DNA from 3 places in the Streptomyces luteireticuli genome. Region 2 is predicted to be linked to each of the others. Evidence: riboswitches for the same ligand, from Rfam matches in the RefSeq annotation. Region 2 holds a riboswitch; each other region holds the start of a gene.
What was found. Region 2 has a riboswitch for cobalamin ahead of AB8735_RS10065 (cobalamin biosynthesis protein). Riboswitches for the same ligand answer to the same signal wherever they lie in the genome.

Region 1: linked by a shared signal. The riboswitch ahead of thiI (tRNA uracil 4-sulfurtransferase ThiI) and the one ahead of AB8735_RS10065 (cobalamin biosynthesis protein) in region 2 are both predicted to bind cobalamin.
Region 3: linked by a shared signal. The riboswitch ahead of metE (5-methyltetrahydropteroyltriglutamate--homocysteine S-methyltransferase) and the one ahead of AB8735_RS10065 (cobalamin biosynthesis protein) in region 2 are both predicted to bind cobalamin.

The regions. Positions count from the first base shown of each region.
Region 1 covers NZ_CP167927.1:1,128,845-1,132,108, reverse strand. Annotated here, with positions in the region: gene AB8735_RS04800 (hypothetical protein) at 1-75, shown strand, start outside; gene AB8735_RS04795 (hypothetical protein) at 77-376, shown strand; gene AB8735_RS04790 (HoxN/HupN/NixA family nickel/cobalt transporter) at 594-1,670, shown strand; cobalamin riboswitch at 1,752-1,892, shown strand; gene thiI (tRNA uracil 4-sulfurtransferase ThiI) at 2,042-3,264, shown strand, end outside.
Region 2 covers NZ_CP167927.1:2,399,574-2,402,837, forward strand. Annotated here, with positions in the region: gene AB8735_RS10060 (hypothetical protein) at 1-197, shown strand, start outside; cobalamin riboswitch at 896-1,044, shown strand; gene AB8735_RS10065 (cobalamin biosynthesis protein) at 1,165-2,139, shown strand; gene AB8735_RS10070 (cobyric acid synthase) at 2,132-3,264, shown strand, end outside.
Region 3 covers NZ_CP167927.1:6,875,012-6,878,275, reverse strand. Annotated here, with positions in the region: gene metE (5-methyltetrahydropteroyltriglutamate--homocysteine S-methyltransferase) at 1-1,608, opposite strand, end outside; cobalamin riboswitch at 1,738-1,949, opposite strand; gene AB8735_RS30900 (NAD-dependent epimerase/dehydratase family protein) at 2,122-2,994, shown strand; gene AB8735_RS30895 (malate synthase A) at 3,039-3,264, opposite strand, start outside.

The DNA of each region.
Region 1 (3,264 bases), 1.3 Mb from region 2:
GCCGCCGTCGTCGCCCTGTGGCTGCTGGTCTTCGCGCTCCGCGAGCGCAACCGGGCGCGGACGGAGGGGCGTTGACATGACGACATCGACGACGGACCGGCGTCCCCGTGCGCAAAGCGCACCAAGCGGCCCCCCGCGCGGTACGCAGGCCGACGGCATGGCCGTCGCCGCCTTCGTCCTGGGCCTGATGGGGCTGCTGGTCTTCAACGTGGTGCTCGGCCCGCTGGCCCTGGCCCTCGGCGGCCTCGCCCTCGCCCGGGGCACGGCCCGCCGCGGCCGGGCCCTCCTCGGCCTGACCCTGGGCGCAGCCGACCTGCTCGTCCTCCTGGCCCTGACCCTGGCGGACCACACCGTCTCCTGGAGCCTGGGCGGCTGACCCCTCGCACTGCCGTGCACCGGCGCGAACGGGCGGCCGCACGCCCGCACTTGCCGCGCGCTCCCATGCGTTGTTGCATAGGTATTGCAGGTGGAAATCGGCCGCGCCTACGGTGTGCCCTTCCTGGTACGCCCAAGGAAGGGAACCCGCGATGACCACTGGCTCTTCCACCGTCACGGGCCTGCGACCGTCCCGCTGGCACCGGGTCTCGGGAGCGATATCGCGCCACGAATGGCGACGGCTCGGCGGGATGGCGGCCGTCGTCGTCGCCCTGCACATCGTCGGCTGGTTCACGCTCGTCGCGCTCGTCGCCCCCGGGCACTACAGCCTGGGCACGAAGTCCTTCGGGATCGGCATCGGCGTGACCGCCTACACCCTCGGACTGCGGCACGCCTTCGACGCCGACCACATCGCCGCGATCGACAACACCACCCGCAAACTGATGCACGCCGGACAGCGGCCGCTGTCGGTCGGCTTCTGGTTCGCCCTCGGCCACTCCAGCGTGGTCTTCGCCCTCGCCTTCCTGCTCTCGCTCGGCGTCCGGCAGCTGGCCGGGCCGGTGGCGGACGAGGGCTCCGGGCTGCACGCCGTCACCGGCTGGATCGGCACCACCGTCTCCGGCGCCTTCCTCTACGCGATCGCGATCATCAACATGGTGATCCTCGCCGGGATCTGGAAGGTCTTCCGGCGGATGCGCTCCGGCCACTTCGACGAGGCGGCGCTGGAGGAGCAGCTGAACAACCGCGGCCTGATGAACCGCCTGCTGGGCCGGGTGACGAAGGCGATCACCCGGCCCTGGCAGATGTATCCGCTGGGCCTGCTGTTCGGCCTGGGCTTCGACACCGCCACCGAGGTCGCCCTGCTCGTGCTGGCGGGCTCCGGCGCCGCCTCCGGCCTGCCCTGGTACGCGATCCTCTGCCTGCCCGTACTGTTCGCGGCGGGCATGACGCTGCTGGACACCGTCGACGGCACGTTCATGAACTTCGCCTACGGCTGGGCCTTCTCCAAGCCGGTCCGCAAGGTCTACTACAACCTCACCGTCACCGGCCTGTCCGTCGCCGTCGCCTTCCTCATCGGCACCGTCGAACTCCTGGGCCTCCTCGCCGACAAGCTCGGTCTCCACGGGCCCTTCTGGGACTGGATCGCCGGCCTGGACCTCAACGTCGTCGGGTTCGTCGTCGTCGGGCTGTTCCTGGCGACCTGGATCCTCGCCCTGGTGGTGTGGAAGGCCGCCCGCATCGAGGAGAAGTGGAGCGCGCACGTCCGGCCCGAGCGGGTGACCGTCGCCGACTGACACACCGGGCAGCGGACGCCTGCTGTGACTTAACCTGGAGGACGCAGCCGGTTCGCCCTGCCCGCCAGGCAGGCGCGTCGCAAGAGGGAACCCGGTGGGAATCCGGGACTGCCCCGCAGCGGTGAGCGGGAACGACCGCCGTCATGAGCACTGGGATCCGCGAGGCCCCCGGGAAGCGACGGCCAGTAGGTCAGTGAAGGATGCCCGCGAGTCCGAAGACCTGCCGCTGCCCGCGCGTGACCGCCACGCGCGGTCCGACCGGTGGCCCCGAGGGAGGGCGACGCGGGGAACACACCGGCACGCACCGCACCGCGCGCCGGGCCCTCCGCGCCCGCCCGGGGCCCGCGACGCGACGCGCGAAGGAGAACTCCGTGCCCCGGCAGCCGACCGCCCCCACCGGGGAATCCCCCCGGCCCGCCCCCTGTGTCCTCCTCAAGCCCGGCGAAACGTTCCTCAAGGGCCGCAACCGGGAGCGTTTCGAGCAGCGGCTGCAGGACAACCTGCGGTACGCCCTACGCGGCGTCGGCGGATCCACCTGGATCAGGACCACCCAGAGCGTGACCGTGCTCGGCGGGCAGGTCCCCGTGGCGGAACTGGTCGAACGGGCCCTCCGCGTCATCGGGTTCAGCGTCGTGGAACCCGCGGTCCGGGTGCCCAGCACGGTCGAGGACATCGGCGCGACCGTGCTGGACGCCCTGGACGGACTCCGCGCCGGACGCCCCGGCCTCACCTTCGCGGTCCGCGCCCGCCGCCGCGACAAGGACTTCCCCCTCACCTCCACCCAGCTCGAACGCCACGTCGGAGGCGTTGTCCACGAGACCCTCGGGCTGCCGGTCGACCTCCGTACACCCGACGTCCGCGTCTCCGTCGAGGTCGGCCGGCACGAGACCTACCTGTCGTGGGAGCGCCACAAGGGACAGGGCGGCCTGCCCGTGGGCAGCGGCGGCCGCGCCCTCGTCCTGCTCTCCGGCGGCTACGACTCGCCCGTCGCCGCCTACCGCGCCATGCGCCGCGGCCTGCGCTGCGACTTCGTCCACTTCACCGGCGCCCCGTACACCAACGCCTCCTCCGTCTACAAGGCATACGCCCTCGCCCGCGAACTCAACCGCTACCAGCCGGGAGGCCGGCTCCATGTCGTCGCCCTCGGCACGGCCCAGAAGCAGCTGGCCGTCGCCGGCGCCGGCAAGCTCCAAGTGATCGCCCAGCGGCGCCTGATGATCCGCACGGCGAGCGCCCTCGCCCGGCGGACCGGCGCCGAGGCCGTCGTCACCGGCGACAGCCTCGGCCAGGTCGCCAGCCAGACCCTCGCCAACATGGCGACCATCGACGAGGCCGCCTCCCTGCCCGTCCTCCGCCCGCTCCTGGGCTGGGAGAAACAGGAGATCATCGACGAGGCCCGGGCCATCGGCACCGCCGCCGTCTCCGTCCTCCCCGACGAGGACTGCTGCAAGCTCCTCGCCCCGGAACGGGTCACCACCCGCGCCCGCGTCCCCGATGTGCAACGGGTCGAGAAACGGCTCGACATGGACGAGGTCATCGAGGGGCTGCTGCGGAACGCGCAGTGCCTGCGGCCGGGGGCGGACGAGGACGGAAG
Region 2 (3,264 bases):
CGCTCGGCCAGGTCTTCGGTGTCAGTGTCGTGATGACGGTGGCGCTGGTGGGGGTCTTCACGCTGGGGATCGTGGGGACGTCGGGGTCCCGCGAGGGCGGGGGGTCGTCCACGGGGTTGGTCCGCGCCGGTGCGTATGCGTGTTATGCGGCGTGTGCGGCGGTGGTCGGGTACGGGATCTATTTGATCGTCGCCTGAGGCGGCGGTCTCGGGGCGGGTCGGGGGGTTTTTGCCCCCGGCCCGCCCTTTCGCCTCCCCCAGAGGGGGTACCCCCACCCGGGGCGGGGCCCCGGACCCGGACCGCCCCTCCGGGCGGTGGCGGGGCTTCGCCCCTGCGCCCCCTGGACCCCTGAAGCGCCCTGCGGGCGCTGTCCTCAAGCGCCGGACAGGCTGGGTGTGTGCCCCGGTCCCGCCCTTTCACCGTTTCTTCCGGGGAGACCCCGGACCCCGTCCGCCCTTCGGGCGGAGTCCTCAAACGCCGGACGGGCTGAAGTGCCCGCCCGGGCTGAAGTACGCGCCCCGGCTGAAGTACGCGCCCCGGCTGAAGTGCGCACCCGGGCTGAAGCGCGCGCCCGGGCTTTGGAATCCGGCCCGGGCCCGAAACCCAGCCCGTCCGGCGTTTGAGGACGAGCGGCGGAGCCGCGACAAACGGGGTCCGGGGCGGAGCCCCGAAAAAGGGGGCCAGGGGCGAAGCCCCGGAAGCAGGGGTGCAGGGGGCGCAGCCCCCGCCGGGGAGCAGGGGCGGAGCCCCGCCCACCGCGCGGCAGCGCGGTGCCGGGCCGAGGGGGCGGAGCCCCCGGAAGAAACGGTGAAAGGGCGGGCCAGGGGCAAACCCAAACCCGAGTTGACGCCCGCTCACGGGCCATGGTGGACTGCCGAGGCCAAACGGCGACAGCAGAGGAAGCCGGTGCGAGTCCGGCGCGGTCCCGCCACTGTCACCGGGGAGCGCGCCCCCGCGCAGCACCACGCAGCACCGCAACGCCACGGCAGCCGAACACCGCCGGAAGGCAAGGGGATCCGCGCCGATCCGGGAGCCAGGAGACTCTGGTCGCCGGTCACGTCGAACCAGGGCGCGGACCCTGAGTGAGGACACAGAGCCATGCCCGGCCGCCGCCGACCACCGACCGGACCGCGTTCGCCCCGAGGTGCGACGGCGGTCTGACGCGTGCCCTCCGCCGACCCCCTCGGCTTCGCCTGCGGCGCCGTCCTCGGTTTCGCCTGCGACCTCGTCCTCGCCGACCCCCGCCGCGGCCACCCCGTCGCCGCCTTCGGCCGCGCCGCGCACTCCGTCGAGCGCCGGCTGTGGCGCGACCACCGCGCCCACGGCACCCTGCACACCCTCGTGTGCGCCGGTGGCGCGGCCGCGGGCGCCGCCCTGCTCGCCCGCGCCACCCGCGGCCACCGCACCGCGGACGCCGCCCTGACCGCCGCCGCGACCTGGGCCGTCCTCGGCGGCACCTCCCTCGGCCGCGAGGCCCGCGCCATCGGCGGGGCGCTCGAAGCGGGCGACCTCGATGTCGCCCGCGAACGGCTGCCGCACCTGTGCGGGCGCGACCCGCAGTCCCTGGACGGGCAGCAGATGGCCCGCGCCGTCGTGGAGTCCGTCGCCGAGAACACCTCCGACGCCGTCGTCGGCGCCCTCGTCTGGGGCGCGTTCGCGGGCGTCCCCGGCCTCATCGGCTTCCGCGCGGTCAACACACTCGACGCGATGGTGGGCCACGAGTCCCCCCGTTACCGCCGCTTCGGCTGGGCCTCCGCCCGGCTCGACGACGTCGTCGGCTGGCCCGGCGCCCGGCTCACCGCCGCCCTGGCCGTCCTCGCCGGCCCCGACCGGCGCGACGCGCTGCGCGTCGCCCGGCGCGACGCCGGCCGCCACCCCAGCCCCAACGCGGGCCCGGTGGAAGCCGCGTTCGCGGGCGCCCTGGGCGTACGCCTCGGCGGCACCCTCGCCTACGCCGGCCGCGTCGAGCACCGCCCCGTCCTGGGTGCGGAGAACCGGCCGGTGGCCGTGGCCGACATCGAACGGGCCGTCCGGCTCTCCCGCCGGGTCTCGTTGCTGGCGCTGGGCGTTGCTGTCACCGGGCGCACAGTGGGAAGTCTCATCAGCAGGACCGTCAAGAGGAGCAGCACGGGTGGGTAAGCGGGGTGGGGGCCTGCTGGTCGCGGGGACGACCTCCGACGCGGGCAAGAGCGTGGTCACCGCCGGCATCTGCCGGTGGCTGGTGCGCAAGGGCGTCAAGGTGGCGCCGTTCAAGGCGCAGAACATGTCGCTGAATTCTTTCGTGACCCGGGAGGGCGCCGAGATAGGCCGCGCCCAGGCCATGCAGGCCGCGGCCGCCCGTGTCGAGCCGAGCGCGCTGATGAACCCGGTGCTGCTCAAGCCGGGCGGCGACCGCAGCAGCCAGGTCGTGCTCATGGGCAAACCCGTCGGCGAACTCAGCGCCCGCGGCTACCATTCCGGCCGCCAGGAGCAGCTCTTCGGCACCGTCACCGACTGCCTGGAGCAGCTGCGCGCCACCCACGACGCGGTGATCTGCGAGGGTGCCGGCAGCCCCGCCGAGATCAACCTGCGCCGCACCGACATCGTCAACATGGGCATCGCGCGCGCCGGTCGGCTGCCCGTCGTCGTGGTCGGCGACATCGACCGCGGCGGCGTCTTCGCGTCCTTCTTCGGCACCACCGCGCTGCTCTCCCCCGAGGACCAGGAGCTCATAGCGGGCTATCTGGTCAACAAGTTCCGCGGCGACGTGTCCCTGCTGGAGCCGGGGCTGGAGATGCTGCGCGGCCTCACCGGCCGCCGGACGTACGGCGTCCTGCCGTTCGCCCACGGCCTCGGCATCGACGAGGAGGACGGGCTCCGCGTCTCGCTGCGCGGCGCCGTGCGCGAGTCGGTGGTCGCCCCGCCACTGGGCGAGGACGTGCTGCGGGTCGCGGTCTGCGCCGTCCCCCTCATGTCCAACTTCACAGACGTGGACGCGCTCGCCGCCGAGCCGGGCGTGATCGTCCGCTTCGTCGACCGCCCCGAGGAACTCGCCGACGCGGACCTCGTGGTGGTGCCCGGCACCCGCGGCACCGTCCGCGCCCTGGCCTGGCTTCGCGAACGCGGTCTCGCCGACGCGCTCGTCCGCCGCGCCGCCGAGGACCGCCCGGTCCTCGGCATCTGCGGCGGCTTCCAGCTCCTCGGCGAACGCGTCGAGGACGAGGTCGAGTCCCGGGCCGGGGTCGTGGAGGGCCTGGGCCTGCTGCCCGTACGGGTGCGGTTCGC
Region 3 (3,264 bases), 4.5 Mb from region 2:
GATCGGCGGACGGACGTAGCGGGTGCCGTAGGACTGGACCCAGCCGTGCTGGGTGGCGAGGTAGCCGGTGAGCTGCTCGGCGAAGTACTGGACCATGTCGTTGCGTTCGGGCTCGCCGTGCACCAGGACGTCGATCCCGGCCTTCTCCTGGAAGGAGATCACCTCCCGGATCTCGGCCTCGATCCGCTCCTCGTAGCCCTCGGTGCCGATGCGTCCGGCGCGCAGGTCGGCGCGGGCGGTGCGCAGTTCGGTGGTCTGCGGGAAGGAGCCGATGGTGGTCGTCGGCAGCGGCGGCAGGCCGAGCCGGGCGCGCTGGGCGGCGGCCCGCCCGGGGTAGGGGTGCGAGCGGCGGCCGTCGGCGTCGGTGACGGCGGCGGTGCGGGCGCGCACGGCCGGGTCGCGGGTGATGGGCGAGCCCGCGCGGGAGGCCAGGTCGGCCCGGTTGGCGGCGAGTTCGGCGGCGATGGCGTCGGTGCCGCGTTCCAGTCCGCGCGCCAGGAGGACGACCTCGGCGGTCTTCTGGCGGGCGAAGGCGAGCCAGCGGACGATCTGTCCGTCGATGTCCCGTTCGGCGGTGACGTCGAGCGGGACGTGCAGCAGCGAGCAGGACGCCGCGACGTCCACCCGGTCGGCGAGGCCGAGGAGGGTGGCGAGGGTGGCGAGCGACCCGGCGAGGTCGTTGATCCATACGTTGCGCCCGTCCACGACACCGGCGACCAGCCGCTTGCCGGGCAGGCCGCCCACGGCGGCGAGGTCGTCGAGGTTCCCGGCGGCGGGCCCGGTGAAGTCCAGGGCCAGCCCGTCGACGGGGGCCTTGGCGAGGACGGGCAGGGCGTCGCCGAGCCGGTCGAAGTAGGAGGCGACGAGGAGCTTGGGCCGGTCGGTGAGGGCGCCGAGGTCGCGGTAGACCCGTGCGGCGGCGTTGAGTTCGGCCGGGCTGCGGTCCTGGACGAGGGCGGGCTCGTCGAGCTGGACCCACTCGGCACCGGCGGCCCGCAGGTCGGCGAGGACCTCGGCGTAGACGGGCAGCAGCCGGTCGAGCAGGGTCAGCGGCTCGAAGCCCTCGTCGACGCCCGGGGCGGGCTTGGCGAGCAGAAGGTAGGTGAGGGGACCGACGAGGACGGGGCGTGCGTCGAGACCGAGGGCGCGGGCCTCCCGGAACTCGTCGACCTGCTTGGCGGAATCGGCCGCGAAGACGGTGTCCGGACCCAACTCGGGTACCAGGTAGTGGTAGTTGGTGTCGAACCACTTGGTCATCTCCAGGGGCGCGACGTCCTGCGTCCCCCGGGCCATGGCGAAGTAGCCGTCCAGGGCGTCCGCCTCGACGGCGGCGCGGTGCCGGGCGGGGATCGCGCCGACCATGACGGTCGTGTCCAGGACGTGGTCGTAGTACGAGAAGTCGCCGGTCGGCACCTCGTGCACGCCGGCCCCGGCGAGGCCCCGCCAGGTGGCGGCGCGCAGCGCGGCGGCGGTGCGCCGGAGTTCACCGGCGTCGACACGGCCCTTCCAGTAACCCTCGACGGCCTTCTTCAGTTCCCGGCCGGCACCCTGTCGGGGGTAGCCGTACACGGTGGCCCGTGCTGCCGCGGCTGCGGACTTGCTGGTCACAACACTCTCCTTCGCGAGCACTGAGCGGCGTCCCGGGACGGGTGCGCGCAAGGCGAAGGAGCGAACGGCCGGGTACGGCCATCGCGTTCGCCGACCCGCCCACGAGGTCACCGGAACTCCGTGCGCGTCCATACGCGCACGGGCAGTGGCAGGTCTTCGGACTCGCGGGCGCCGTGCCTGTTCCTACTGGCCGTCGCTTCCCGGGGTCCTCGCGGATCCCAGTGCTCATGACGGCGGTCGTTCCCACTCACCGCTGCGGGGCAGTCCCGGATTCCCACCGGGTTCCCTCTTGCGACGCGTCTGCCTGGCGGGCAGGGCGAACCAGCTGCACCGTCAGCGTAGGGGTTGCCGGCCCGCCCGGGGAAGTGATCTGGAACTCATCCCTCCCGAGTAGCCCACGCATCCGGCTCGCGAATGGCCCAAATGCGAGACGGCATTCCGCTCTAGCCTGGGCCACGTACCACCGAGTACCACCAAGTACCACCGCACACCACGCACGAACGGACCCTTTCCATGCGCATCTTCGTCGCGGGCGCCACCGGCGCCGTCGGCCGCCTGCTCGTCCCCCTCCTCCTGAAGGCCGGGCACGAGGTCACCGGGGCCTCCCGGACGGCGGAGGGGACCGAGCTCGTGCGGTGCATGGGCGCCTCCGCGGTCCGGGCGGACGTCCTCGACGCGGACGCCGTACGGCGGGCGGTGGCCGACGCCGCGCCGGACGCTGTCATCCACCAACTCACCGACCTGGCCGGGGCGGACGGCCGCGCCAACATAAGGCTGCGCCGCGAGGGCACCCGCAACCTGGTGGACGCGGCCCGCGCCGCCGGCGTCCGGCGGATCGTCGCCCAGTCCGTCGCCTGGGCCTACGCGCCCGGCGGCACCCCCGCCGACGAGTCCGTCCCCCTCGACGACTCCCCCGAGGCCCCGCGCGCCTCGATGGTCGGCGGCATCCGCGCCCTGGAGGAGACCGTCGCGGAGCTGGGGACGGCGGTCGTGCTGCGGTACGGCATCCTCTACGGCCCCGGCACCTGGTACGCCCCCGGCGGCGCGGTCGCCGCGGCGCTCCGCGGCGAACCGGCCGCCTTCCTCGGCGGCATCGAGGCGAACGACGCCGTGAGCTCCTTCGTCCACGTCGCGGACGCGGCGTCCGCGGCGGTCGCGGCACTCGACTGGCCGTCCGGCCCGGTGAACGTCGTGGACGACGAGCCGGCGCGGGGCCGGGAGTGGCTGCCGGTGCTCGCGGGGGCGCTGGGCGTCCCGGCGCCGGAGCCGGTGCCGGGCGGCGGTGAGCCGTGGGAGCGCGGCGCGCTCAATTCCCGCGCCCGGGAGCTGGGTTGGACCCCGGAGTACCCGACGTGGCGGGAGGGTTTCGCGGGCCAGGGCATCTGAGCGCTCCCTGTAAGCGCCCGAGCCCCCGCCGACCGGGCCGGGGCTCAGGCGCGCGCCCGGCCCCGCGCCCGGGGGGCGGCCGCGAAGTCCGGCCCGAACGCCCCCGGCGGCTCCGCCCCGAGGACCGTCCGGGCGACGGCGTGCCGCGCCTCCTCCGCCCGCGCCCCGGGCTGCTCCTCCGTCAGCGCGGCCGCTTCCTCCGCGAGGAGCCGCAGCACCGCCGCCGGTGAGATCACATCGTGCCGCAGCCACTGCCACACCTGGCAGCGG